Regions from separate parts of the Marinobacter sp. 3-2 genome, predicted to be linked through region 2. Evidence: predicted binding sites of a transcription regulator. Region 2 holds the regulator's gene; each other region holds the start of a gene.

Region 1 (9,669 bases), 800 kb from region 2:
TCGCGGTTGTAGGCAATACCGCCGCCGGAGCCGCCCATGGTGAAAGACGGGCGGATGATGCACGGGAAGCCGATGTCGTCAGCCACTTTCCAGGCTTCTTCCATCGAGTGGGCAATCGTGGCCCGCGGACACTCGAGGCCGATCTTCTTCATGGCCTTGTCGAAGCGGTCCCGGTCTTCGGCTTTATCAATGGTGTCAGCGTTGGCGCCGATCATTTCCACGCCGTGCTTTTCCAGAATGCCGTGGCGCTCGAGGTCCAGGGCGCAGTTCAGCGCGGTCTGGCCGCCCATGGTGGGCAACAGCGCATCCGGCTGCTCTTTCTCGATGATCTTCTCGACGGTCTTCCAGGTGATCGGCTCGATGTAGGTGGCATCGGCCATGACCGGGTCGGTCATGATGGTTGCCGGATTGGAGTTAACCAGAATAACCCGGTAACCCTCTTCGCGCAGCGCCTTGCAGGCCTGGGCTCCGGAGTAATCAAACTCGCACGCCTGCCCGATCACGATGGGGCCGGCGCCCAGGATCAGGATGCTTTGGATGTCGGTACGTTTTGGCATGTCTTGGTAAACCTGTCAGCAACTTTTGAATTCTGGCAGCGCAACACGCGGCGCCCGTGAGTTTTCCGTGGCGATCGGTCTCAGGCCGATCGCACCTCCATCAGGCGGATAAACTCGTCAAACAGCGGGGCCACATCATGGGGGCCGGGGCTGGCTTCCGGGTGGCCTTGGAAGCTGTAGGCCGGCTTGTCGGTCCGGCGAATGCCCTGCAGGGTGCCGTCAAACAGGGACTTGTGAGTCGCCTCGACATTGGCCGGCAGAGTTGCCTCATCCACGGCAAACCCGTGGTTCTGGCTAGTGATCATCACGGTGCCGGTGGCGATATCCTGAACCGGATGGTTGGCTCCGTGGTGGCCATGCCCCATCTTCATGGTCTTGGCACCGCTGGCCAGGGCCAGCAACTGGTGACCCAGGCAGATACCAAACACCGGAATCTCGGTTTCCAGCACTTCCTTGATGGCGGTGATGGCGTAATCACAGGGCTCGGGGTCCCCGGGGCCATTGGACAGGAACACACCGTCCGGGTTCATTGCCAGAACCTCGGAGGCCGGAGTCTGCGCCGGCACCACGGTGATGTCGCAGCCGCGGGACGCGAGCATGCGAAGGATGTTCAGCTTGACGCCATAATCCCAGGCAACCACCTTGAACCGTGATTCCTCACGCTCACCGTAACCCTCTTCGAGGGTCCACTCCGTCTCTTTCCAGGACCAGATCTTGTCGGAGGTAACCTCTTTTGCCAGATCCATACCCTTGAGGCCCGGGAAGGCTTTTGCCAGTTCCAGAGCCCGCTCGGCAGTGGCGTTTTCACCGGCAACGATGGCACCGTTCTGGGAGCCTTTGTCCCGGAGGATGCGGGTCAGACGGCGGGTATCAATGTCGGCGATCCCAACAATGTTGTTGCTTCGCAGGTAATCGTCCAGAGTTCCCTTGCTACGCCAGCTGCTGGCCAGCAGAGGCAGATCGCGGATAATCAGGCCGGCGGCCTGGATGCGGTCTGACTCGACGTCTTCTTCGTTCACACCGGTGTTACCGATATGCGGGTAAGTCAGGGTCACGATCTGGCGGGAGTAGGACGGGTCGGTCAGGATTTCCTGGTAGCCGGTCATGGCGGTGTTGAACACCACTTCGCCGCTGGTTTCTCCGTCAGCGCCGATGGCTGTGCCGTAGAACAGGCTTCCGTCTGCGAGTGCAAGGATTGCTGGTGTGCTCAAGGCTTGTATCCTCATCGAGTGGCGTATCGGTTCGTCACGAACAGGAACGCAAGCGCAAATTCAGGTTGCAAAAAAGCGAGACGGAGTCTTAACTCGGTCCCGCTTTTTCAGAATCTTTGTGCAAAGGTACGCTTGGTGCAGTCAAACCGCCTTATTGTAAAAAATATGGCGCTTTGTGTCCACGAGAAATGGCCTCACTTGAGGTCCAGCACGTCCTGCATATCATAAAGCCCGGCCGACTTATCCTTCAGCCATAAAGCGGCCCGCATGGCACCCTTGGCAAAGGTCATCCGGCTGCTGGCCTTGTGGGTCACCTCGATACGCTCACCCTCGGTGGCGAACAAAACGGTGTGATCACCGACCACATCACCCGCCCGAATTGTTTCGAAACCGATTTCCTTGCGGGTTCGCTCGCCGGTGAAGCCCTCACGACCATAGACGGCACACTCTTTCAGGTCACGACCGAGGGCATCGGCAACAACTTCACCCATGCGCAGGGCCGTTCCCGAGGGCGCGTCTTTCTTGTGGCGGTGATGGGCTTCGATAATCTCCACGTCGTAGTCGTCACCCAGGGTTGCGGCGGCGGTGCGCAGCAGGTTGAGGACGACGTTAACGCCCACGCTCATGTTGGGCGCAAACACTACGGGCGTGGACTCGGCGGCCAGAGCCAGTTGCTGCTTTTCGGCGTCGGACATGCCGGTAGTGCCGATCACGAGCATCTTGCCGTTGGCCTTGCAGAACTCGGCGTTTTCCAGAGTCAGGTCCGGGAAGGTGAAGTCGACAAGCACATCGAAATCATCCTTCACATCAGCCAGGCTGCCGGCCATTTTGACGCCGGTTTTGCCGATCCCGGTCATTTCGCCGGCATCGGCGCCGATCAGACTACTGCCGGGCTCGACCACGGCGGCACCCAGCTCGAGACCCTCAGTGCCGTCAACGGCTTCAATCAGGACTTTTCCCATGCGCCCGGCGGCGCCGATGATTGCTACCCTCATGCTCGCGTTCCTTCTTGTCGCGCCGATCAGAATTTCATTTCGTCGAAGAAGCTTTTCACGCCTTCAAACCAGGAGGTCTTCTTCGGGCCGTGCTCTGTGCCGTTACTGGCATCCAGAGTTTTCTGGAACTCTTCCAGCAGCTCTTTCTGGCGCTTGGTCAGATTCACCGGCGTTTCCACGATCACACGGCACAGCAAGTCACCAGCAGGACCGCCACGAACCGGACTGACACCCTTGTTACGCAGGCGGAACAGCTTGCCGGTCTGGGTTTCCGGTGGAATCTTCAGTTTCACCCGGCCATCCAGTGTCGGCACCTCGAGCTCTCCACCCAGGGAGGCATCGACGATGCTGATGGGAACTTCGCAATAGAGGTTGCGGCCATCGCGAGTGAAGATGGAATGTTCCCGCACAGCTATCTGCACATACAGATCTCCGGGAGGACCACCATCGACGCCCATCTCGCCTTCACCGGAAAGGCGAATGCGGTCACCGGTGTCTACGCCAGGCGGCACCTTGACCGACAGTGTTTTCTCTTCCTGAACCCTGCCCTGACCGTGACAGGCCTTACAGGGGTTCTTGATGATCTGGCCGGAGCCCCGACAGGTCGGACAGGCCTGCTGTACGGTAAAGAAGCCCTGCTGCATGCGCACCTGCCCCATACCCTTACAGGTACTGCAGGTTTCCGGGCGGGAGCCTTTCTCGGCGCCGCTGCCGTCGCATACTTCACATTCGCGATGCCCCGGGATCTTGATCTGGACCGTCTTGCCTTTCACGGCCTCTTCCAGATCCAGCTCCAGGGTGTAGCGCAGGTCCGCACCCCGGGTGTTGCGACCACGACCGCCGCCACCAAAGATGTCGCCGAACACATCGCCGAAGATATCCGAGAAGCTGGCACCGCCGCCTCCGAATCCGCCGCCTCCGGCCTGGCCGTCAACGCCGGCGTGGCCGAACTGGTCGTAGGCAGCCCGCTTGGACGGCTCTGCCAGTACTTCGTAGGCTTCGCTGGCCTCCTTGAACTTGTTCTCGGCTTCGGTGTCGTCCGGGTTACGGTCGGGGTGGTACTTCATGGCGAGCTTTCGGTAGGCTCGCTTGATTTCCTTCTCGTCCGCGTCCCGGGAAATCCCGAGAATCTCGTAATAATCGCGCTTGGCCATGCTTTTAAAACCCTGTTTTTAAACGCGGAAAACGCGGGGATCTCCCCGCGTTTTCCAACTACCTGATGTACGTCAGATTTATCGCTTGTCGTCGTCTTTGACTTCTTCGAACTCAGCGTCGACAGCATCGTCAGACTTCTGGCCTTGGGCTTCTTCCTGCCCACCGGCCTGCTGGGTCTGATCCGCCTGATCTGCATACATCTTCTGGGCCAGCTCGGAAGAGACCTCGGTCAGCTTCTGAGTCTTGGCTTCGATGTCTTCCTTGTCGGAACCTTCCAGAGCGGTTTCAAGCTCCTTGATGGACGCTTCAATGGACTCTTTCTCGCTGTCGCTGACCTTGTCACCGGCTTCGTTCAATGTCTTGCGAACGGCGTGAACCATCGCGTCGCCCTGGTTGCGAACCTGGACAAGCTCTTCGAACTTGCGATCTTCCTCGGCGTTGGCCTCGGCGTCCTGAACCATCTTCTCGATCTCGTCATCGTTCAGACCGGAAGAGGCCTTGATCACGATCGACTGCTCTTTACCGGTCGCCTTGTCTTTGGCAGACACGTTCAGGATACCGTTGGCGTCGATATCGAAGGTAACTTCAATCTGCGGCACACCACGCGCTGCCGGCGGAATATCAGCCAGATCGAAACGGCCCAGCGATTTGTTCTGGGCAGCCTGCTTACGCTCACCCTGAACCACATGGATGGTTACCGCGGTCTGGTTGTCGTCCGCTGTGGAGAACGTCTGCGACTTCTTGGTCGGAATCGTGGTGTTCTTGTCGATCAGCGGAGTTGCCACACCGCCCATGGTTTCAATACCCAGGGTCAGCGGGGTTACGTCCAGAAGCAGAACGTCTTTCACATCACCGGAGAGAACGGCCGCCTGGATAGCAGCACCCATCGCCACAGCTTCGTCCGGGTTAACGTCCTTGCGAGCTTCTTTGCCGAAGAACTCTTTCACTTTTTCCTGCACCAGCGGCATGCGGGTCTGACCGCCGACCAGGATAACCTCGTCGACTTCGCCTGCCTTCATGCCTGCATCCTGCAGCGCCACTTTACACGGCTCGAGGCTGCGCTGAACCAGGTCTTCTACCAGAGATTCCAGCTTGGCACGGGTCAGTTTCACGTTCATGTGCTTGGGACCAGACGCGTCTGCGGTGATGTACGGCAGGTTAACGTCGGTCTGCTGGCTGCTGGAAAGCTCTATCTTGGCTTTCTCGCCCGCTTCCTTCAAACGCTGCATCGCCAGGGAATCGCCGCGCAGGTCGATACCGCTGTCTTTCTTGAACTGGTCTGCCAGGTACTCGATGATCTTCAGGTCGAAGTCTTCACCACCGAGGAAGGTGTCACCGTTGGTGGCCAGAACCTCGAACTGGTGCTCACCGTCAACATCGGCAATTTCGATGATGGACAGGTCAAAGGTACCACCGCCCAGGTCATATACCGCCACGGTACGATCGCCGCTCTTCTTGTCCAGGCCATAAGCCAGGGCTGCTGCGGTCGGCTCGTTGATGATCCGCTTCACTTCCAGACCGGCGATCTTGCCTGCATCTTTGGTAGCCTGACGCTGGCTGTCGTTGAAGTAGGCCGGAACAGTGATGACGGCTTCGGTCACTTTTTCGCCCAGGTAGTCTTCTGCAGTCTTCTTCATCTTCTTGAGAACTTCTGCAGACACCTGCGGCGGTGCCATTTTCTCGCCCTTCACTTCAACCCAGGCATCACCGTTGTCTGCCTTGGCAATCTTGTAGGGCACCATCTTGATGTCTTTCTGGACCACATCGTCTTCAAAACGACGACCGATCAGACGCTTGATGGCGTACAGGGTGTTGTTCGGGTTGGTAACCGCCTGGCGCTTGGCTGACTGGCCAACCAGGGTCTCACCATCATCGGTGTATGCGATGATGGACGGGGTGGTGCGATCACCCTCGGCGTTCTCGATTACCTTCACCTTGTCGCCATCCATGATGGCTACACAAGAGTTGGTCGTTCCCAGGTCGATACCGATAATCTTGCTCATTGAGTCACTCCAATTCTTCTGAATGCTTTCCAGGAGGCCATTTGCCTCCGCTTTCGCTATTTACTGGCTATATTGGCGCTTTAATCGGCTTTTCAAGCCTGCTCATCAATTTTTGGTGCATCTTCCGCTTTCGCGACCACCACCATGGCCGGCCGCACAACACGACCATTCAGCAGATACCCTTTCTGCACCACGGCTACCACGCTGTTCGGCTCGGCATCCGGCGCAGGCACCATGGACATGGCCTCGTGATGCTGGGGATCGAACGGTTCGCCCACCGGGTTGATCTGCTCAACGTTGAATTTCTTCAGGCTGGACATGAAAAGACTCAGGGTCATTTCCACGCCTTCACGAATTGAGGCAACCAGTTCGCCGGACTCATCGTGCCCCTCGGTGCTCTCGACCGCCTTCTCGAGGCTGTCAGCTACCGGCAGCAGCTCCTTGACGAACTTTTCCAGGGCAAACTTGTGCGCCTTCTCAACGTCGATCTCGGCCCGACGGCGCACGTTCTGCATTTCCGCCTGGGAGCGCAGCATCTGCTCCTGGAATTCCTGAACCTGAGCCTGGAGCGCTTCCACTTCGGAGGTTTCGTTGTCGCCGGCTTCGCCTTCAGCGGCCTGGGCCTCCTCTTTCGCAGCCTCGAGGGCTTCGTTCAGTTCCTCGTGCTCGTTGCGGTTCTCGTCAGTGCTCATGGCTACTCCTGCTTCATCTAAAGCGGCCCGCTGTCAGTGGCCGGTTAAACATGGGCTCCGGCCGCCTCGAGCCGGAAAATGTCGTTGCGAACGGATATGGGGCCCGCTCTCCAGGTTTCAACCACCAAAGCCTGCAATCCTGAAGAAAATACCTCCCTCAGGTTTGCAAACCACAAAAACCCTGTATATATTCACAGTCACTGTATACATCCACAGTGTTTTGCCGGTTTCAGGAACAACGCGGAGGTTATCTGCATGCTGACTCAACTTACGGTTTCCAATTACGCCATCGCTGAAAGGGTGGAACTCCAGTTCAGCAAGGGCATGACCGCATTGACCGGCGAGACCGGCGCCGGAAAATCCATCGTTCTGGACGCCCTCGGCCTGGCCATGGGTGGCAGAGCCGATGCCGGCGCCGTCCGGCATGGCGCCAAACGCGCCGACATCACAGCGACCTTCGACGTATCCGGAATTCCCGAGGCAACCGAATGGTTGGCAGAACACGAGCTGGATGACGACAACGATTGCATCCTGCGCCGGGTCATCAGCAAGGATGGCCGCTCCCGCGCCTACATCAATGGCCAACCCTGCCCCCTGAACCACCTCAAGGAACTGGGCGGTGTGCTAATGGATATTCACAGCCAGCATCAGCACCAGTCTCTTTTGCGCAAGGAAACCCACCGCAAGCTGGTGGACGAGTTCGCCGGCGTTGAGACCCTGGCCGCTGAAACACGGGAAGCCTGGAAATCCTGGAACCAGATCCGCCAGCGGCTGACCGAACGCCAGCAGAATGCCGATGAAGCAGAGGCCAAACTCCAGCTTTTGCGATATCAAGTGGAAGAACTGGATCGTCTTGCACTGGAAGCGGGCGAGCAGGAAAACCTGGAACAGGAACAGGCGCAGCTCAGCCAGGCGGATACGGTTCTGCACAACAGCCATCAGGCCGCCCTGCTTTGCACCGAAGATGAAACCAGCGCAGTAGATCTGGTGCGCCAGGCGTTACAGCAGCTGGAGCAGCTTCCGGTGGACGTTCCTGCACTGGCGGACACGATCCAGATGCTGAACGAAGCCCAGATCCAGATCAGTGAGGCCGGCGACAACCTTCGCCATTTCGTCGAGGACTACGAGGCCGACCCAGCTCGACTGGCGGAAGTGGAAGAACGGCTGAGCGCCATCTACCAGATGGCCCGCAAACACCGGATCACACCGGAAGAATTACCGGAACTGCATCAGCGCCTGAGTGCCGAGCTGGCCGAGCTGGACGGTGGCGAGGGCAGCCTGGAGCAGCTGGCCGCAGAGCTGGACAGCCAGCGCGGACGCTTCGATGAGCTGGCCGCGGAGCTGTCAGAGGCCCGTGCCAGGGCCGCCGACGAACTGGATCAGCGGGTCGCAGCGGAGCTCACCCAGTTAAGCATGCCCAACATGCAGTTCATTACTCACCTGAACCGCAGTAACGGTGGGGAGCCGGCGCCCCACGGACTGGAAGAGATTGAATTCCTGGTCAGCGCCAACCCGGGGCAGCCTGCGCGGCCACTGGCCAAAGTAGCCTCCGGCGGCGAACTGTCGCGGATCAGCCTTGCCATTCAGGTGGTGGTTGCCCAGACATCAACCACACCCACACTGGTGTTCGATGAAGTGGATGTCGGCATAGGCGGCGGCACGGCCGAGGTGGTTGGCCGACTGTTACGGACTCTTGGCGGCAACGGACAGGTGCTCTGCGTCACCCACCTGCCGCAAGTGGCGGCCCAGTGTCATCAGCACCTGTTTGTCAGCAAGTTCACCGAGCAGGATGCCACCTTCTCGAAAATCGAGACGCTGGACGATCAGGGCAGAATCAGTGAAGTGGCGAGAATGCTGGGAGGCGTGGACATGACCGAACATACGATCGCTCATGCCAGGGAAATGTTTTCAAAGGGGCAGGCAACCCATCACTGAGCCGCGAGCAACTATCCACTACCCCTCTCGATCCTGAGAGCTGTTGGGGCGGGCCATAAACCCGCCCCTTTTTTCGTTCCTTCAGCCAACGACCCGAGCCAGGCTCAGGACTTGATCGGCTTTACGTACAGAATCAGGCTGTGGTCGACGATTTCGTAACCGTGCTCTTCGGCAATCTTCTTTTGTCGCTCTTCAATGACCTCGTCGACAAACTCGACTACCTCACCCGTCTGGGTGCACACCATATGGTCGTGGTGGTCGTCGCCAGCCATCTCGAACACGGCATGGCCGCCCTCAAAATTATGGCGCAGTACCAGCCCTGCTGCTTCAAACTGCGTCAGCACCCGGTAGACTGTTGCCAGCCCCACGTCATCGCCTTGCTCCAGAAGCTTCTTGTATACATCTTCGGCACTGAGGTGATGCTCCTCCGCGGTCTCCAGAATGTTGAAGATTTTGACCCGCGGCAGAGTCACTTTCAGACCGACTTTTCGTAATTCGGCGTTTTCGGATGACATGTTACTATTCACTCTTTGGTGTGCCTCACGGCTTCCGGTATGATGAAGCCGCCATTGAACGGTTAACCCGTGTCACACCTGCCTCTGGCAGGCGATTTCAAGATAGAGGATTTCCCCCGGCGATGCAAAAGCTCACAGCTCTCATTCTCACTTTCGTTCTATCCGGTTGCGTTTTCCCGGGCGTCTACAAAATCAACGTCCAGCAGGGAAACATCGTTACCGATGAGGAGCTGACGCAACTGACCGAGGGCATGCCACGCAGCCAGGTGCACGCCGTGATGGGAACACCGCTCATGCTCAACCCGGTTGACCCCTCCCGCGAATACTACGTGTACACCTTCCAGAGAGAAGGCGGGGACATCCAAGAACAGCGAATCATCGTGTACTACGAAGAAGACCAGTACGCCTATTACGAGGCACAACTGCTGGAAGAAACGCCGGCCTACTGAGCCTGATCTTTCTTTTTCGCCCGATTCAGTCGCGCCTGCTTCGGATCGATCTTCAGCGGGCGATACAGTTCCACTCGGTCACCTTCACGCAGTTCATGGGCGGCCGGGTCCTTGATCACCTTGCCGAACACGCCCATATCAATCGTATCCGTATCGA
Region 2 (9,669 bases):
AACCAACCGGTTTGAAGATGTGCCTCCATCCCTGCGTTTCTTCGCTGGCGGTGACCAGAGTGTGCGAGGGTATGGCTATGAAACCCTGTCGCCTGAGAATGATAACGGCGTGCCGGTGGGCGGACGCTTCCTGATGGTTGGCAGCGCCGAGTATCAGTATCAGTTTGCGGACAAATGGCGTGCCGCCATGTTCGTCGACCACGGCAACGCGATCAACAATCCGAGCGACCCGCTGGCCACCGGCGCCGGTGTCGGCATACGCTGGATCAGCCCGGTCGGGCCGTTGAGGCTGGATCTCGCCAAAGGGTTGGATCGTGAATTTGGCGGGGATTGGCGCATTCACTTTTCCATGGGGCCTGAGCTGTGACGAGGACACCGGAAACATCAGACGACAGGCCGCACGAGCCAACGGCACGCAAGCGACGCCTCCGGTTCTGGCTGCTGGTGGGGCTGGCGGTATTGATTCTCGTGCCTGTCCTTGTGGTGGCCGCTGTTTTGCTGGCCCTGCGCTCCGAGACGGGAACCGCCTGGGTTATAGAACAGGTGCCAGGGCTTCAGGTGGAAAATGACCGGGGATCTCTGTTTGGTCGGTGGCAGGCCGACCACCTGCAATGGCGTGGTTACGGGGTCGAAGTGGTCGTTGAGTCGCCACTCGTGGACTGGTCCCCTTCCTGTCTGTTCCAAAAACAGCTCTGTATTGAGAATCTGGAGGCAGAGACGCTCGAAGTCTCCCAGTTGCCCCCGGCGGACAAATCCGAAGGCGGAAGCCCCATCACACTGCCGGGCGTGGACCTGCCGCTGGCGCTGAATATCAGTGGCGTCCGGCTTGGGCCTTTTACCTTCAACGGCAACAGAGTCTGGGACCGGTTTGAGCTGGACGCCGGAGGGTCGGGCGCTGCCTGGAACATAAAGCGCGCCTGGTATCAGTTGGGCGAGTACACCGTGTCCGCCGCTGGGCGGATAGAAACCCGCCGGGACTGGCCCGTTAATCTGGAAGTCAAAGCGGACATCCCGCCGCCCTATGGAGAGGAGTGGCTTCTCGACGCCCGACTTTCGGGTAGCGTTCGGGACCTGATGGTCGCTGCGTCCAGTCGTGGCTACCTGGATGCTGAACTCTCGGGGGAAGTCGAGCCGCTCGATCCGGCCCTCCCGGCACAGTTGAGGCTAACCTCGGATCAGTTCCGCGCAGCGCAGGCGCTGCCGGAGACCCTTGTGCTCAATGATTGGTCTGTGGACGCCAAAGGTAGCCTGCAGCAGGGTTTTCGCACCCGGGGGCAGGCTACGCTTCCGGGCACGAAAGGCCCGGTACGGCTGACGCTGAAGGGCCTTGCGACGACTCGTGCGGCCGAGAACATCCGGATCGAGTTGGCCGCAGACAGGGAGAATGGTGCAGGGCAAGATAATGTCGTGGCCAATGGCAATGTCTCCTGGAGCGAGGGCCTCGAAGCCAGTGCCGACATCCGTTTGCGCGGATTTCCCTGGTATACGCTGATCCCGGGCCTTGAGCCGCCAGTGGTAACCCTTCGTTCCCTGGATGGCACCGTGTCCTGGCGTGAGGGGAACTACCATGCAGAACTTCAAGCCGGTGTCGAGGGTCCTCAGGGCAGCGCGGAACTGACCACCACGGTGGATGGCGATGCCGAGCAGACCACACTGACCAACCTGGCCGTCAGCACAGGCGCCGGGTCTCTTACCGGCAACGGCTCGGTGAACTTTTCCGGGCCGCTTTCCTGGCAGGCGGCTTTGCGCCTGAAAGACTTCAATCCCGGTTATTGGGTACCTGTACTGGAAGCCAACCTCAGCGGTGATGTGACGACCGAGGGACAACTCGGGGATGGACCGGTACCTGCCATGAATGCCGGATGGGATCTCAAGGGCGACTGGCGTTCCAATCCCGCGTCTCTGCAGGGACGGCTAGATACCTCATCAGGCAGTTGGGAACTATCTGACCTTCAGTTGTTGGTGGGTGACAACCGTATTGAGGGTAGCGGTACCTGGGGCGACGTTCTGCGTGGTGATCTGGCTCTGAACCTGCCCGCGCCGGAAATTGTCCTGCCTGGCCTGACGGGGAATCTGCAAGCGACTCTGACGGCGGAGGGAACACCAGAGCGCCCGAAGGGCGAGCTGAGTGCAAGTGGCAAAAACCTGGGCTGGCAGGATGAGCTCGCCATTGAAACCCTCAGTCTTGAGGCCGATCTGCAGGACGGCATGCGCCTTGTCAGCCGTTTGCAGGCGGAAAACCTCAACGGGTTCGGCCAAGAGCTTGAAACGCTCACTCTGGAAGCCAATGGCACCCAGGGAAAGCACACCGTGAGCATCGGAGCTCGTCATGCCGAGGCTGACCTTGAGCTGGGTTTCGCAGGAGGGGCCGGCGCTGACTGGAGAACCTGGCAGGGAGAGCTGTCCCGGGGCGTGATTGACCTTCCGGAACAGTCCCAACAATGGCGGCTGCAGGCCCCGGCGACCCTGGCATACAAAGCCGATGGTGAACTCACATTTGGCAATCATTGCTGGCGCTGGGAGGAGAGTACGGTTTGTGCCGAGGACCAGACACTGCTTCCGGTTCCCCGCATTGCCTATCGTATCGACCGCTTCCCAACCGTGGCCTTCGCTCCCTTGCTGCCGGAGACGTTACGTTGGGACGGTTGGATCAACGGCGAGGTTGATTTCACCACCACCGGCGACGGTCCGGACGGACGCCTTTTCCTGGACGCCGGTGAAGGTCAATTCCAGTTGCTGGTGGACGGCGAGTGGGAGTCGCTCGCCTACAATACCCTGACAACCGAGGTCGCCCTGAAGCCCAAACAAGCCGACCTTGCGGTCCGTCTCTCCGGACCGGAGCTTGGCGATTTCACGCTGGATATGAACCTGGATCCGAACTCGGACGACCGCAACGTTGAGGGTTCCTTCAGTCTCGAGGGTCTGGATATTGCCCTTGCAGGACTGCTTTCCGGGCTGGACGAAGTTGCCGGTCGGGTGAACGGCCAGGGCCAGCTCTCCGGCCCGCTGATGAAGCCGGCGGTGACCGGCGAACTGCACCTGGTGAATGGACGGGTTTCCGATCCCCGCTTGCCGGTACCGATCGAGGAGGTGATCGCCAGCGTTCAGTTTGGCGGTTACTCGGCCGAGATCAGTGGCAGGATCCGGAGCAATGCGCGAAGCCAGACCATTGTGGATGGGGAAATCGACTGGCAACAGTCTCCCCGGGGGGAAATCACGATTTCCGGCAGCCGTGTGCCATTCAACCTGGAGCCTTATGCGCAGCTTGAGGTGGAGCCGGATCTGACCATCGTTTTCAGTGAGGGGGCCCTGGAGGTATCCGGACAGGTCGGAGTGCCAAGAGGCGACATTGAGATACAGGGTTTGCCGGACCAGGCCGTGTCGGTCTCGGAGGATGAGGTCATTGTCGGCGTGGAACGGGAAGAGCCCGTTGTCCGATCGCTGAATATGGATGTGACCGTGGTTGTTGGAGAAGATCAGGTGACTTTTGCCGCCTTCGGCGTGACCGGTGATCTGGAGGGATCTCTTCGCATTGGCAATGACATGGATACCCGTGGCACGCTCCAACTGGTCAATGGCCAGTATGAAGCCTATGGTCAGGAGCTCAAGCTCAGGCGGGCAAGACTGTTGTTCGTGGGCAACCTTACCCAACCCTACCTGGACATCGAGGCCGTCCGCACCGTGGATACCGTCGTGGCCGGTATTCGTCTGACCGGCCCTGTGCAGTCGCCCCAGACGGAAGTATTCTCCAACCCCGACATGCCTCAGACAGAGGCGCTTTCCTATGTCATTCTTGGCCGGGCGCCCCAGAGCCGGGGTGATGAGGGCCAGATGAGCCGGGCGGCGCTGTCCCTGGGACTGACCCAGGCCAACAAGGTGACGGGGCAAATTGGCGAAGAGTTCGGTATTCGCCAGCTCACCCTGGAAGCGGAGGGTTCCGGCGATCAGACCTCGGTGGTGGCGAGCGGGTATCTGACGGATGAGCTGAGTGTCCGCTACGGTGTCGGCATCTTCGAGCCGATAACCACGGTCGCTCTGCGCTACGATCTGGGCCGCTACTTCTATCTTGAGGCTGCCAGCGGGCTGGCGGCCTCCCTGGATATCTTCTACACCCGGGATTTCTGAGTTCAGTCCAGCTCGAAGGTGGCGCTCACTGAGGCCCGGATTTCCCGCTCACCCACGCTCGATACCGTATCCGACATGGATTTGGCCTCCGCCATCATCATTGGTACCGGGCGGTGCCCGCCATTGATGTTGATGGTGACCACATCACCACAGCTCTGGTCGAGCTGACTGGCCACGAATCGGCAGCGGGCCTGGGCGTCTGCGATGGCTCTGGCCAGTGCTTCCTGTTCCATACCGGTCTCATCCGAGTGGAAGAACTGGTGAGGGCCCAGGTGGTAATCCAGGCCCACAGCCTGGGCCTGCTGGAGCAGGGGGTTGAGCAGAGTAAGATCACTGATGCTGAAGCTGACGGTCTGGGAGGCAACGGCCTGCTTGCGGGGTTGCTCCTCCCTTTCAGATGCGGGCAACGTTCGGGTGTAAAGGTTTACCGACGCGTCTGAGTAATCATTGAGCTGATCCTGGTACTCGGTAATACCCTCGCGCCACTGCGCCATCAGGGCCGCTACCCGTTCGGTGGCCTTCTGGGGAAGCTCGTGCTCGGCACTGGCTGTGAACTGGAGTCTGGCGCTGTCGGGCTCGTATCGGACACTGCCCTCGCCAGTGAGCGTAACCTCACCTGCCATTGTCAGAGCAGGTACTGTGAGCGCGAGAGGGAGAATAAAACCGGACTTCAGGTTTAAACGGAGCTTTCGGTTCCGTCCGTTCATGGTAGTGCCTCCTTTGGAAACCGTTGATGGATCAGGCGTCGTCGGAATCCGGTTCCAGGCGCGCCAGTTTGTATCGGCGGGCAGCATCCACGAACTGGCCAAAGATGCGTCGGTGTCCGCCATGGTAGAGCAGGTATTCCGGGTGCCATTGGATGCCCGTTAGCCATTGGCGTCCGGTGCTTTCAATAGCCTGTACAAACAGATCATTGTCCACGGCGGTCACGCGCAGGTTGCGGCCCAGGCGCTTGATGGCCTGGCTGTGAATCCGGTTGGCGCCGATCACCGGGGAGCGCATGGCTTGCTCAAGCCGGCTGTGCGTTACCAGTCGCACGGTTTGCAGGGGCAAGAGCAGTGGGCGATGCCGGGTATTGACCCTCAGCGGTGTCACGTTCTGGCACAGGGACCCGCCGTGGAAAACGTTGATGAACTGGGCGCCGCGGCAAATCCCGAGCACGGGAATGCCAATAGCTTCAGCCTGCTCAAGCAGTGACTGATCGGTTTTATCCCGCTTGCGGTCATAGTTGGCGGTAACCTGTGGCTCCTGCCCATAACGTTCAGGATGGACGTGGGTGCCGCCTGACAGCACCAGGCCATCAAGCATCGGTACGGCAACCCGTGAACCGGGGCGAATATAGTGGGTCCGGGCACCGTGGAGGCGCAGACCCAGGCTGATCAGGCGATGGGCAAGGCTTTTTCGAGCGGGACCACTGATGCCGATCGTCAGGCCCGGAACCTCAAGTTCCTGTTCTTTGGACTCTTCAGACATACCCGTTTTTGGCCAGCCAGTCGTCAGTGGTTTCCCGCCAGCTGTGGGTCAGGTTGTGAAGATTCAGTTTGCGCCGCTCCCGGAACAGTTGCCGCATGTCGGCCAGGTCGTCGGGATTGTTGGCCAGTTGCTCCAGAACGACCCAGTCGTTCCAAACGGTTGAGAAATGCCAGCCGGGATTGTCGATGTCGCAATCCGGCAACCGGTAATGCAGGGTTGGCCTGCTTTTTATCCTGGGGTCCTGAACATGGCGTTCCAGCCGTTCCTTGTCCAGGTGGGCAAACAGTGGAAGCAGGTCAAGCGCGCGATTCCGGGTAGGATTGAACTCCAGGTAATCCTCCATGAGCTCCCCGAGGTTCGGATGATAGTTATCCTCCATCAGGAGCTCGGTGTAGCGGCCGTGCCAGGGTTCGATGTACGTAGTGAATTTGCGGCTGACGTCCAGTTGATGCCGGTGCTTGAGCCATTCATACAGGGCCGCGAACGCCTGGAAGTAACGAACCAGGGTCTCGGGGCTGAGGTCGGGCAACTCGGGATTAAGCTGCAGGCCAAACGCAAAATAGATGGCGTCCCGGCTACCCAGTGCCCCGGCGTTCCTGAGTTTGTCGACGAGCGTTTCAATCACCTCGACGCTGGAAAACTTCAGGGGTGGGCTTATGATCTCGAGGGGTACCACGCGTTCGGCCGCGGCGTCGATCACATCCATCGCCTGTCCACCGAGTTCTCGAATGGACTCGGGGAGGCGCTCATCCGCCAGATCAAGATCCTTGATCGGATCGGAATCAAGCTCAACCGTGAAGTCGCCAAGAGCTGTCTGCAAGGTTGTCACATAGCGTGACTTGAGCTCAGGTGTGCCCTCCAGCATCTCCGCCGCCAATGTAACCAGCTCATCGTAGCCCAGACCAGACAGTTCGATCTCGACGCCAACCCGGCGTTCCTTCCCTTCGTTCGTCTTTAGGATGTCAGGCATCCTGCAGGCACTGACTTGAGTCATGGTGCTCCCTGGTTCGTGAGGAATAGTGCCCTAACCATATCACACCGCTGTTGATCCTCATTATTAAGCGGATGCAAGAAAATCAGGGAGCCGACTTTACACTGGATAAAACACTGTATATAGTCACTTTACTGTATAAAAAAACAGGGCCACCGGAGCCGCTCTTACGAGAGGCTGATTTTTGCAGCGGCCCGATCCCGATATAGCGGAGTAGCTTGATGAAGCTGACAGCAAGGCAGTCCCAGGTACTGGATATTATTCGCCGATACGTCGACGAGACCGGCTATCCGCCAACCCGTGCTGAAATCGCAGCAGAACTGGGCTTCCGTTCGGCCAACGCCGCGGAAGAACATCTCCGGGCATTGGCAAGGAAAGGTGCCATCGAGATGGTGCCGGGAGCGAGCCGCGGCATCCGTCTGCCTGAGGCGGAAGAGGACCTGGGCCTCCCGGTCATTGGTCAGGTCGCTGCCGGTAGTCCGATCCTTGCTCAGGAGCACATCGAGGATCACTGCACACTGCAGCCAGAATTCTTTTCGCCGTCTGCAGATTATCTTCTGCGGGTCCGGGGCATGAGCATGAAAGACATCGGTATTCTCGATGGCGACCTGCTGGCAGTTCACAGTACCCAGGATGTTCACAACGGCCAGGTGGTGGTTGCCCGGGTTGGCGATGAGGTAACGGTAAAGCGTTTCCGCAAGGAAGGCTCGAAAGTCTACCTGATTGCCGAAAACGAAGAATTCGCACCGATCGAAGTGGACCTGACCGAACAGGAGCTGTTCATCGAGGGTCTGGGTGTTGGTGTTATCCGCCGCTCTGACCTGCACTGAGCGGTTCGGATAGCCTCAGATAGTTTGAATAACGGGTGAATTATGGAACAAATGAGCTTTAATCAGAATCTGGCCTACAACCCCAATGCTCTGTCCTGTTCAGTGTCGGCAACCGCCGCCCGCGAGCGACGTTCCGTCATTCGCGCCCGACGCGCTCCGGAAACCACCGAACCCAAAGTCTGTGGCAATGTGACGGAGATCATTCTGCCGGAAGGCCAGGTAGAAAATTTCCAGCTGCTGTTGCCAATGCTGACACAGCTGAATCAGGAGAAGCGCTGGCTGGCCTGGATCGACCCGCCCCAGGCGCTGGTTAGCAAGTGGCAAAAAATGCACGGGATTGTCGCCGGCGAATTGCTGGTGCTGCGTTCAACACCGGACTATCCTGCCCAGGACCTGGCAGAGCGAGCCCTCAGTGCCGGCACCTGTCACGCTGTGGTCATGTGGACCCGTAAACTGGGGCGAACTGCCTTCGAATCCCTGCAAAGAGCCTCGGCCGAGGGCAATAGCCACGGGGTCGTTCTCAGGCAGCGTTAACCGATCAATGCAGGGTGTAGGAGGGCTGGGCGTCTGAGGCGTCCAGTTCGTCATCTTCCCAGTCGATATCGTGGGCAACATTGCCTACAGCCTCAATGCCAGCTGCAATCATGGCTTTGGCAACCGACATATCCCGATCTTCCATCATTTCCCGGGCTTCTTCCGAAAAAGAGATTTTTACCAGTGGCGCACTGTCATCATCAATGCGGCGCAGGGCGTAATCGCCATTGGTCAATTGCACGATTTCAAAAAACGATGGTGACATTCAATAAACCTTCAAGTTAATACGATTTGAATAACCGGAGCTGGGAGTGGCTTACCACTCGCTGTGCTGCTCTTCCAGATCGTCGGCAAAATGTTTGACGGCGGTCAGCGTTTTCATCAAAGCAGCCGACGATCGATCCGGTCCGGAATCGGCCGATACCGCAATAATGTTTTCCTCGCTCACGGTTTTTTTGGTCGCCGGGGGTCTGCTTTGGGCGCGCTCGAGTTGCTCCATATGGTTCCACCAACTCCCGGATCGCTGTTCCAGCTCCTTCAGGCGGCCAACTTCACTCGGTTCTGGCCCGATAAGAGCGACCAGCTCATCAAGGGTTGAAGGTTCCTCTGATTTTCTCTGGTATAGCCTCGCAACCATGACCAGCAACAGTTTTCGAGACCGCAGAAGCAGCTCGATCGCCCCCTGAATAGCGGCTTCCCGGCGCAGGGCCTGTTCCGCCTCGTTGGGACGTTGTTCCTGAGCCTCGTCTGTGGGCCGGTCGAGTGGCTGAAGCAGCGTGCGGGCGAGAAAGAGCTTTTGAGAAACCAGTGAGTGCCATTGCGAGGCCATGGAATACCTTCAATCCCCCAGCGCGGGTGTAACCCCGAAAAATTGATCCGTCATCATATCATTTTCGCTATCAAATTTCTTCCATTCTCTCTGCGGTGAGGTTTCACAATAAAACACAAACATTCACTTGAAACGACCGTTTGAATTTGGCAAAAAGGCGCCCGGCTGTGCGAGTTCTGCTCGTGGCGGCTACCCAACAGCATGAATTTCTGGAGGTGTAAGGGATGCGAAGCCAACTCGTTGCAGGTGTCGCACTGGCTTTTCTCGGGTTTTCTGGACAGGCCCTGTCCAAGGTCACGGCCGCCGAGGCCGAGCGGCTGGGTGGTGAACTGACCCCGGTCGGAGCCGAAAAGGCGGGCAACCGCTCAGGCAGCATACCCGAATGGACCGGAGGTTTGGCCACGCCGCCGGACGGCTGGCGTGAGGGGCAAGTGGAAATTAACCCGTTTCCCGAAGATGAGGCTCTTTTCGTTATTACCTCCAACAACCTGGAGCTATACAGGGACAAGCTTTCAGACGGTCACATTGCCATGCTGGAGAAGTATGGGCCCGACTTCTTCATGCCGGTTTACCAGACCCGACGGACTGCCGCGTTTCCCGAGCACGTCTACGACAAATTTCGTGAGAACGCGCTGACAGCGCAGTTGCTGGACAATGGTAACGGCGTTCGCGACACCATCATGACCAGTCCCTTCCCGATTCCAAAAAATGGTCTGGAGGTTATCTGGAACCATATCCTGCGCTATCGGGGCGAAGAAATTTCCCTGCGTAGTGCCTCTGCAACGCCCCAGAGGGATGGCTCCTACAACCCGGTGGTCAATGATTACGACTACTTCTTCGCATACAGCCAGAGGGGCGCGGAGCTGGCGGAAATCGATAACAAGATT
Region 3 (9,669 bases), on a different contig from region 2:
GTTCTCTCCTGTCCGTTTTCTTATGATCGCCGGTCAGTGAATTGACGGGTCTTTATGGTCGTCACGGGCATGTTCCTGGCGCTCGTGTTCCCGCATTTTTTCTAGCCGTTGCTGGATAATGCCAAAAACGCTCTGCTTCGGGTACCTGCCTTTGTCATCGGCCTTGCCCGCAGGCTTTCCAAGCAGCAGCGTGATGGCCTCTTCAACACGGGCGACCGCGTAAACCGCAAACTGCCCCCCGCGCACTGCCTGCACCACTTCGCTGTCAAGCATCAGGTTCTGCACATTGGTGGATGGCACAATGACACCCTGGCTGCCTGAAAGCCCACCCTTGAGCTGGCAGGTGGTAAAAAAGCCTTCCACTTTTTCGTTGACACCGCCAATGGGCTGAACCTCACCAAACTGGTTGACCGACCCCGTAATCGCAAGATCCTGCCGAACCGGTATACCGGAAAGGGACGAAATCAGCGCGCACAGCTCTGCCAGAGAAGCACTGTCTCCGTCCACTTCACCGTAGTTCTGCTCGAAGGTCAGACTGGCCGACAGGTGCATCGGATCGTTGACCGCAAAATGGGAGGCTAGCCAGGAGCTCAGGATCATCACGCCCTTGGAGTGCAGATTGCCACCAAGCTTTACATCTCGCTCAATATCCATGACCGCGCCATCTCCATAATAGCAGGTAGCGGTGACACGGTTGGAAAGACCGAACTCAAATCCACCCGTGGACAGCACCGAGAGTGCATTAACCTGGCCAACACACGTGCCACTTGTAGTTACGAGCGTTGTGCCATCACGGATGGAATCATAGAACTGATCCCGTATCCGGCTGCTGCGGTATTTCGCGCTTTCCAGCGCTCGCTCAACGTGCAGGTCCTGGATCAGCTTGGCACCGGCCTGACGGGCCCAGAAATCGGATTCCCGCAGCAGGTTGGCAATATCGGCTGCATGCAGGGACAGTCGATCCTGATGCTCGGCCATACGGGCACTGTGTTCAATCACCCGGGCAACCGCCTTGTTCGAACAGTGCAGTAGCTTCTTCTCGCTCACCAGGCTGGCGATGAACTTGGCATATAACAGCTGACTGTCATCGGAACGGTACATTTCGTTCTCGAAATCCGCGGTGACTCGAAACAGCTCGGCGAATTCGGAATCGTATTCCTGCAGCAACATCCAGGTTTCACGGTCGCCGAACAGAACAATCTTGACGTCCAGGGGCACCGATTCCGGTTCAATTGAGATGGTTCCGGACAGCGTCAGTTCCCGTTCCAGTGAATTTATCTGTATGGACTTCGAACGCAGCGCACGCTTGAGGCCATCCCATACGAACGGTTGCTCCAGAACCTTGATGGCGTCCATCAACAGATAGCCGCCGTTGGCCCTGTGCAGGCTGCCCGGGCGAATCAGGGAGAAATCCGTGAACACGGTGCCCTTGTAGGTGACGTTCTCAACGTAACCGAACAGGTTGTGGTAGGTGGGGTTGTCCTCCACAACCATCGGCACTTCGTTGGTTTTCTGATGCACCAGAACATTGACGAGGTAACGGCGGGGCATCTTCTTGTCGAGGGACGCATACGCAATCGCTGCCTGCTCCTCGTTGTCATCGAGGAAAATCTCCAGATTTTCAACCAGGTCCGCCCGAACCGCTTCAAAGAAGGCGACCACGTCCGGCAGATCCTTGTATTTCTCGATCAGCTCATCAATCTGATGGCCTGAGATACTCTCGAGGGTCTCCTGGTTCAGGGCTTGCTGTTTATCAGCGTATTCCTGCTCCCAGTCCGCCAGTTTGCGAAGCGCCTGCCGGAGCTTTTTCTCAAGCTTGTTGATGGCATCTTCGAACTTGTCGCGCTGCTCATCGGTCAGAGCCTGGAAAGATTCCGCAGTGTGGGGTTCGTCGCCATTCATGGCCACCAACCGATAACCGCCCGGGGTTGTCACAGTGAGGCTGACTTTTTTGCGCTTGGCCTGGGCCGCCACCTTCTCCAGCTCGTCTTCCTGCTTTTTGCCGTATTCGTTTTTCAACTGTTCCGAGCGCTCAAGAAAGCTGTCGCTGTCAAAGGTCTGGGGAATAACCTTGACCAGGCGACTCATCAGCTTTTCCATATCCTGTTTGAGCTGGGTACCCTTCCCGGCCGGGAGCTGCAACAGCTTCGGAATGCGCGGCTCCTCGAAGTTGGCCACGTAGCACCAGTCATGGCTCTGCTGATCCGTATCCACATGATGCTCGAGGTAACGCAGCATCATGGTGCGCTTACCCAGGCCATTACGGCCAACGGCATAGACGTTGTAACCGCCATGGGGCATTGCCAGAGCAAAACGCACAGCCTCCTGGGCACGGTTCTGGCCAACGATTTCAGCCAGGGGCTCCAGTTGCTTGGTGGTTTTGAACGGCAGATCTTTCAGAACACAGGCTTTGTAAAGCTGGTGCAGAGGCAGTGACTTCAAGGTTTGGTCCTGTAACGGTTAACACATTGGCCGGTCATTGTAGATTCTGCGGTCGGCTCTGTCGCGTTCAGCACGAAGATTTCTGGAGTCGCGCACAGTGCGCGGGATTTTGTTAGGCAGTTCACAATTCCGCCGCCGCTCATTTTTCAGCCAGCCTTTCCGGAACTACACTTCATGTCCCAACCATAAAAACAATGCACGCAACGGACGCCAGCGTATGACCAATGATTCCGCAGAGCGCAGAATCAAGGATCGTTACCCCGCCTCCTGCCTGAAGGTCCAGCTCCGGGAGCGTAGCTTCCTTGGTCGTGGCAAACAGCCCACGCCGGTTACCTGCCTGGACCTCAACCGGTACGGAATGGCAGTGCTATGCCCCCGACCAGTAGAGCCGGGCGCCCGTCTGTTCATGGATTTTGACGGCAAGTACATCAGCGAATCGCGGGTTTGTGCACGGGTGGTGGAATGCCAGCCCTTCCAGACCGGCTATCGCGTCAGTGTCCAGTTCAGCTATTGCCTGGACAAGAAGGGCTATTCACGAACTGTCGACAATGCCCTGTCGCGGATTGAAGGCTTCTACAACCGGTTTGCCAGCTGAGCCAGGCCTTCGGAATCAAACCAGCCCGGCGTCAAGGCTGGCCGCAACATACATCCCCAGCTCCCGACACTGATCTTCAAACTCTTCCCGGTATTCACCCCGGCAGATCAAAGGCTCCTGGACCAGCTTCCAGCGCAGCCCGGTGGTAATGCTTTCTATTGCCCGCTTGGTGCCCGTGCCGTCATGGCCGGCGCGAATGTAATAGGCAAAAGGCAGCCCCTGGGTTTTCTCGAGGCAGGGATAATAGCTGCGATCGAAGAAGTCTTTTAAAGCACCACTCATATACCCGAGATTCTCAGTGGTGCCCAGAATAATGGCGTCGCAGGCCAGAACGTCATCGGGACCGGCGTCCAGGGGCGCCAGCACCTTTACCTCTACGCTTTCGATGTCTTCATGGTGCGCCCCCTGCTCGGCCGCCTCCCGAAGCTTGAGAGTATTTGGGGAAGGTGCATGAGCGACTATCAATAATCTCTTTCTTGCTTCCATACAGACCCTGATTTGTAGCTGAAGAGCAAAGAATTTGGGCACCTGGAGAGTATGGATTCATTCTTAGGCCAGCTCAAACCGGAGGAAGACGCAGCAAGCACAGATGCTCATTATTTGAGCAGCACAGAGGCAAAAATAGTCGATCTGTTACTAGGACTTTTAAACGATCTGAACCGATACCTTGCAAAGACTTCTGCTTACCATGGATTACAAGGTGAACCGCGAAAGGAGGAGAAGTCGATGCGTTATCTCAACGGAAAAAAACTAAAGGCACTCTATCGTCGACTAAGATACAGGAGCTGGATCAAAAGCCAGTTGCAGCAGGCAGGCGGGGCAGATTACCTGGAGCGGCTAGAGGTCGATATTGGCGCTGAACCGGGTCACTTTCGGCGGGAGTTGGAAGAAAAGTTAATACCTGAAAAGAAAAGCGAAGGTAGCAAGGGCGCGACAGGCCTTAATTTTCGCCTACCGCCCCTATCGTCTTCGCCTGGTAACGTTTAGAGCAGCTCGCCGTTGGCTTCTGCGGGCTCTTCTTTTGCGTCTTTCTTGGGTTCAGGCTTGGGCATCAACTTGTCCCGAACCTTGGCTTCGATCTCGTTGGCAATGTCCATGTTTTCTTCCAGGAACTTGCAGGCGTTGGCCTTGCCCTGACCGATCTTGTCGCCATTGTAGGCGTACCAGGCTCCGGACTTGTCGACAAAGCCTTCCTTGACGCCCATATCCAGCACTTCCGCCATGTGGTAAATGCCCTTACCGTACATAATCTGGAACTCGGCCTGCTTGAACGGCGGCGATACTTTGTTCTTGACTACTTTCACGCGGGTCTCGTTACCGACCACTTCGTCACCATCTTTCACGGCACCAATGCGGCGGATATCAAGGCGAACGGAGGAGTAGAATTTCAGCGCGTTACCACCGGTGGTGGTTTCGGGCGAGCCAAACATAACCCCGATTTTCATACGGATCTGGTTGATGAAAATCATCAGGCAGTTAGCGTGTTTGACATTACCGGTCAGCTTGCGAAGCGCCTGGGACATCAGTCGCGCCTGCAGACCCACGTGGCTGTCGCCCATTTCACCCTCGATTTCCGCTTTCGGGGTCAGGGCCGCCACGGAGTCCACGATGATTACGTCTACCGCATTGGAACGAACCAGCATGTCGGCAATTTCCAGGGCCTGCTCACCGGTATCCGGCTGGGACACCAGAAGGTCGTCCACATTGACGCCCAGCTTTTCGGCGTAAACCGGATCGAGCGCGTGCTCGGCATCCACGAATGCGCAGGTTTTGCCGGCTTTTTGTGCTTCGGCAATTACCTGGAGGGTGAGCGTCGTCTTACCGGAACTTTCCGGACCGTAGATTTCGCAAATTCGACCATATGGAAGACCGCCAATACCCAGGGCAACGTCCAGGCCAAGGGAACCGGTGGAGACCGCAGGAATGGCTTCGCGGGGCTGATCGCCCATTTTCATCACGGCGCCCTTGCCGAACTGGCGCTCAATCTGCCCAAGTGCTGCGCTCAATGCTTTCTTGCGGTTGTCTTCCATCAGTGCAAACCCTCTGTCGCCTGGGCCGCCACCCTCAGGAAAAGGCTGGCAGCGAAATAGTGAATCGGGAATCTGTACAGCTCGAACAGCCCATTCCCTGTATATTTGAACAGTATTAAAACATAACCCGCAGAGGAGACCAACCCCTCCGGATGTGAAAGCCGTCAGACTTCGTCCACAAAATTGTTAACCCCTTGAAGGGCAAAGAGAACGGCCTGCCTGCGGACCTGATCACGATCACCCTCAAAGTGTTTTACCACGGCCACGGTGGAGGCCGGGCTGCTACCCCAGGCAAACCAGACGGTGCCCACAGGCTTGTCATCGCTGCCACCGCCGGGCCCGGCAACACCACTGATAGCCACGGCAACGTCAGCATCTGTCGCCACCAGGGCACCGGCAACCATTTCCCGCACCACCGGTTCGCTGACCGCACCGTGTTCATCCAGCGATTTCCGGGTTACGCCCAGAAGCCCCTGCTTGGCCTCATTGCTGTACGTGACCAGGCCACCCAGCACGTAGGCCGAAGAACCGGCACGATCGGTCAGTACCTTCGCAACCCAGCCGCCGGTGCAACTCTCCGCCGTCGCAACTGTACGGCCGGTTGTCAGCAGTCGTTCACCAAGGCGGTTGCCTGCCTCTTCCAATTCCTGATCGCTGGCCAGCATAATGACCTCCTTCGTTTCATCACGGCGGTTATTTTCTTACAATTCACGCCTTCATCCAAAGCAAGGCTACCGGACCCGTTCATGTCAGCAGCTCAGACCGATCTTTCCAAGCACACCCCAATGATGCGGTTATTATTTGCAAAGCAGCCCTAAAAGCCTTGTGGGACAGGCCTTTGAGCAACTCAGACAAAAATAGGCCAAACCTCAAAACACGGTAAAACACGGACAAACACGCACCCTTTTGCCCCAAAATTGCCCCAACTCTTCAATGATTCTTCCGACTGCTTTGGACAACAAATACCGTCGGTGAGAACTTCCGATTCCTTGATTACGAGTGTGGAACTCTGATGCTGGGATCTCAACAGGAAGAGAAAACCTGACTTCTTGATTGAAGGATGTGTCAGAAAGATAGGAGAGCTTGGATTGCGCAGGAATTGTAGAAAGCCAGAGACTCCAGTTGATCGTTAGCCGCATTGACTTCGTCAGCTGGGAACTCCCACTCGAAGTCTTGCGGTGCCCTTCAACCGCCACATAGTTAATGACGGTTGAAGGGATACAGCTTTGTTTAAAAAATATTGGGTTAAGAGCAATATACCCCAGTCATCGCTTTTGAAGCGTTGAGGTTCAAAGGAATCTCTGAATGGCAGGTTGAGTTGTCTGAATTGCAAACTGACAAGCCATAATCGTTCTGGCTTGGGTCGATTCCTTTCAGAAGCACTCTTGATCCCTGACTTTTTGAAACCTCAATCCCATTCGCAAGCGTGAAATCCTGAGCCTTAGGCACTTCAAAGACTTTAAAGAACTCTCCCTCACGAAGGCTCAAACCATCCAACTTTTGGGTGTCAACCTCATATAAATTACATACATCAAGACCTGCTGCAGCCTGCGTGTAGGCGTCGGTGTTTGTACGATTCTCATTGAGAAGGGCGTGACTCAGAGGCCGGGCAACATAGGTCTCTCCCGATACGGCCTTGGCCAGTTCGAGACTATCAATAATACCCTTATCGAGAATCTCAGCGGCAGCACCGGTAAGCTCATCGTTTTTGGTCCCGGTAAGAAGGCGAATAATTCGACGCTCATCCGCCTCAGGTTCTTCGGCCTTGATCAGTGCGGCATGTCCAGACACGATCGGGGCTGAGAAGGATGTACCAGAAACAAGGACATAGTCCTCAACATCGTTGGTTGAAAACACCCTGCTGCCCGTGGCGTAGATGTCGACAACCTCACCGAAGTTTGAAAACCCAGACTTCTGGCCATCAAACCTATTTGATCCAACTGACACCACGCCTTCACAGTTTGAAGGATAGGTATTGGAAGCATCAATGTTATCGTTGCCAGCAGCACCAACAATCAGTATGCGCTTGGATCGAGCAATGTTGATCGCATCCTGCATGTAGTCCGGGCACTGAGTTTGAGCACCAAGGGACAAGTTGATTACATCGACTGGCTCACTAAGAGTTGCCACGCCGTCAACAGGCTCGCCTGCCAGCCACAGGATGGAATCAGAGATATCGCTAGTAAATCCTGCGCCAGCGCAAGAGAGGGCGCGGGCTGCGACAATATCAGCATCAACAATGCCGGCCATGCCTTTGCCATTGTTCGTGGTTGCAGCAGTTATGTGTGCGCCATGGTTACCGTGACGATGCTCACAGGTCGGGTCCAGAACGTTTTCCCGAAACTCAGGGCCGCGCTCAAAAAGGACCAGGTTAGCACCTTCAGAGAAGGTTATGTCGCCAGTTTCCACGAAGCCGCCATCGACAAAGCCAATGCGCATACGCTGACTTCGGTCATAGACGGTCTGGGCCTGACTGATGTTCAGACGACCAGTAAAGCCTTGCTCTCTGTCCTGCCAAATCTCTTGGTCAAACAGCTTCGGGTCATTGTAGACCTGGCTATCCGTAGAGCTTCCACGGACAGTAGAAGGAGCCGGGATCTCTTTGACCGGCTTGATGTTATGAACCTTCTGAGCGATCTCAATATCACCTACGGTGGCATCGTTTTCCAAACGCTCAATGGCCTCATCCACTTCATCACTGGAAACAATAAGGCGCTTCCAACGATATTTCGGAGATTCATCCTGAGAGGTCCCTTCCTCGGCTCCGATAACCTTGTAGACGATGATGACCTTCTCGCTGATGGATTCCTCCGACAGGGATTTGATCGGTGCAGGCTCATTAGCAATGGCCAGACAGGGCGCGCTGAGAATCAGCGCAGCTGCCAGTGTTGTTTTCAGTGTCATAGCCACTCCTTAAAGACCTGTCAGGGGCGCGAGAATTTCGAATCCGGAAACGTAAGACACTTGGCCTGTTTCTGAATCGGTGGTCAGCATTGATTCATCGAAGTACCGGCTGAAACGAGCCTGCGACTCAACATACTCAAGTCCGGAATTCGGCAGAGTCGACATCACAGCACTCGATGTGGCGTCCAAATTACGAATCATTCCGTAGCCGTAGTCGTCGTGACTAGCCAGTTCAGAAACCGCAGTGTTGAGATAGCTTTGTAGAGCGCTCTCACCAATGGTTCCCGCCTGGTAGTCGTCATAAGCCTGAGAGAGCTGCTGAAAACTCGATTCGGCCGATTCGTATGTCGATTGGGCAGTTGCATCGAAGTCATCAATCAGTTCATCCCGCCGAGCCGGAGTCAGATCTTCACGCAGATAACCAAGGTCAACGAGATACTCATAAATCTTTTTGTCTTCCGACAGTGCCAGAATTTCCTCAGCATTTTGCTGAATAGCGAAAGCCTGCGATTCGAGCGCTTGAGCAGAGGTGTTGATGCCCATGATTTCGTAGCGCTGGATCAGCGTGTCTTTACCCTTGGACATGTACAGGTCATACACCCCAAGCACGGGCTTATCCAGATTGCTCGCTGTGATAGTGACCTCGGTCCCATCGAACGAGAGATTTAAGCTGTCAGACGGCTCAACCGGTTCGATCTTATTGATGGCGTTAGTAGCGGAAAAGCTGTCAGCGCTGTTCTCAGCAATGGATAGTTCCTTAGTATCGCTAAGACGAACTGTCTGCGGCTTATCCTCACCGCCTCCACCACCACAACCTGTGCTTAAAAGCGCTACTGCAATACATGGTACAAACGCTTTATTGAACGTCATTCAATATCCTTATTTTTTGATATTACTCTGCCCTGATACACCTGCTATCAGGAACCTGGGGGGAAATTGAGGGCTCAGTTGACGCCGTTAGCAGCATCAACAAGAGGATTACCAGTGGGGCTATTTCGAGAATTGGTTTTGTATGCCTTGATTAATTCGCCGTCGGCATCGAAGCGAACAATAGTTGTTTCGTTCGTATTTCCACCGAAATGACGGATTTCGGTATACGGGTAGGACCAGATTTCCTGGCCATTACTCTCATTGATTTCGGGAGGGAACCCCAGAATTTGTTCAACCTCAGCCGTTGTCATACCCGACCGCAAGCTTTCGAGATCTTGATCGGATACTTGCACCCCATTTGTGTACGGTTGGAACAGTCCACCTACTGCATTGCCAACGCCTTCCGCAACGGCGCCAATTCCATCTTTCACGCCTTCTGCGGCAGTCGAAAACCCGTTCTGGCTCCCGCCAGAAGTTGCGCAACCAGAGAGAGCAACGGAAGCCAAAACTACCGCGCACACAAACTTTCCATGATTCTTGTTCACTGAGAGATCCTTTTGTTCGTTTCCAGAAAATAATCCAGCCAACTGGCGGCCGCGATTCGAATAGGAAACTACCACTTCTCCCCCTAACTAGCTGCACAACGCTTGCCCAATTAGATCAAAAAAACGCCATTTAACAACCTTTTACAAGCCAATTAATTATTACGGGGCTAACTACCTTTGGATTCAAAAGCAGACGCTTGCGCGGCTACATAGACAAAAATTCGAAAGATCGTTCTTGAGCGAACTGGCAACCATGCCTACACTCTTTTGGTCATTTGGTGGA

Evidence for each region. Region 2 encodes LexA, which represses DNA repair genes until DNA is damaged. Its sites were predicted from a motif close to CTGTNTNNNNANACAG; they were not measured.
Region 1: recN (DNA repair protein RecN) is a predicted target of LexA. The motif match lies at 6,795-6,810, and genes of this name have one in related genera.
Region 3: recA (recombinase RecA) is a predicted target of LexA. The motif match lies at 5,165-5,180, and genes of this name have one in related genera.

What each region holds. Positions count from the first base shown of each region.
Region 1 covers NZ_RJUQ01000011.1:1,172,361-1,182,029, forward strand. The annotation lists gene carB (carbamoyl-phosphate synthase large subunit) at 1-557, opposite strand, end outside; gene carA (glutamine-hydrolyzing carbamoyl-phosphate synthase small subunit) at 638-1,768, opposite strand; gene dapB (4-hydroxy-tetrahydrodipicolinate reductase) at 1,963-2,763, opposite strand; gene dnaJ (molecular chaperone DnaJ) at 2,790-3,917, opposite strand; gene dnaK (molecular chaperone DnaK) at 3,996-5,921, opposite strand; gene grpE (nucleotide exchange factor GrpE) at 6,014-6,613, opposite strand; gene recN (DNA repair protein RecN) at 6,869-8,548, shown strand; gene fur (ferric iron uptake transcriptional regulator) at 8,653-9,063, opposite strand; gene EDB94_RS07355 (outer membrane protein assembly factor BamE) at 9,186-9,512, shown strand; gene EDB94_RS07360 (RnfH family protein) at 9,506-9,669, opposite strand, start outside.
Region 2 covers NZ_RJUQ01000011.1:372,122-381,790, reverse strand. The annotation lists gene EDB94_RS03560 (autotransporter assembly complex family protein) at 1-367, shown strand, start outside; gene EDB94_RS03555 (translocation/assembly module TamB domain-containing protein) at 364-4,125, shown strand; gene EDB94_RS03550 (SIMPL domain-containing protein) at 4,128-4,832, opposite strand; gene EDB94_RS03545 (gamma-glutamyl-gamma-aminobutyrate hydrolase family protein) at 4,864-5,598, opposite strand; gene EDB94_RS03540 (amidoligase family protein) at 5,591-6,592, opposite strand; gene lexA (transcriptional repressor LexA) at 6,808-7,419, shown strand; gene EDB94_RS03530 (cell division inhibitor SulA) at 7,462-7,953, shown strand; gene EDB94_RS03525 (hypothetical protein) at 7,958-8,218, opposite strand; gene EDB94_RS03520 (DUF6586 family protein) at 8,270-8,782, opposite strand; gene EDB94_RS03515 (DUF1329 domain-containing protein) at 9,007-9,669, shown strand, end outside.
Region 3 covers NZ_RJUQ01000018.1:183,316-192,984, forward strand. The annotation lists gene EDB94_RS18725 (ATP-binding protein) at 34-2,442, opposite strand; gene EDB94_RS18730 (PilZ domain-containing protein) at 2,660-3,037, shown strand; gene EDB94_RS18735 (flavodoxin family protein) at 3,053-3,523, opposite strand; gene EDB94_RS18740 (hypothetical protein) at 3,575-4,024, shown strand; gene recA (recombinase RecA) at 4,021-5,067, opposite strand; gene pncC (nicotinamide-nucleotide amidase) at 5,232-5,732, opposite strand; gene EDB94_RS18755 (S8 family serine peptidase) at 6,313-7,971, opposite strand; gene EDB94_RS18760 (hypothetical protein) at 7,981-8,841, opposite strand; gene EDB94_RS18765 (outer membrane protein assembly factor BamE) at 8,916-9,461, opposite strand.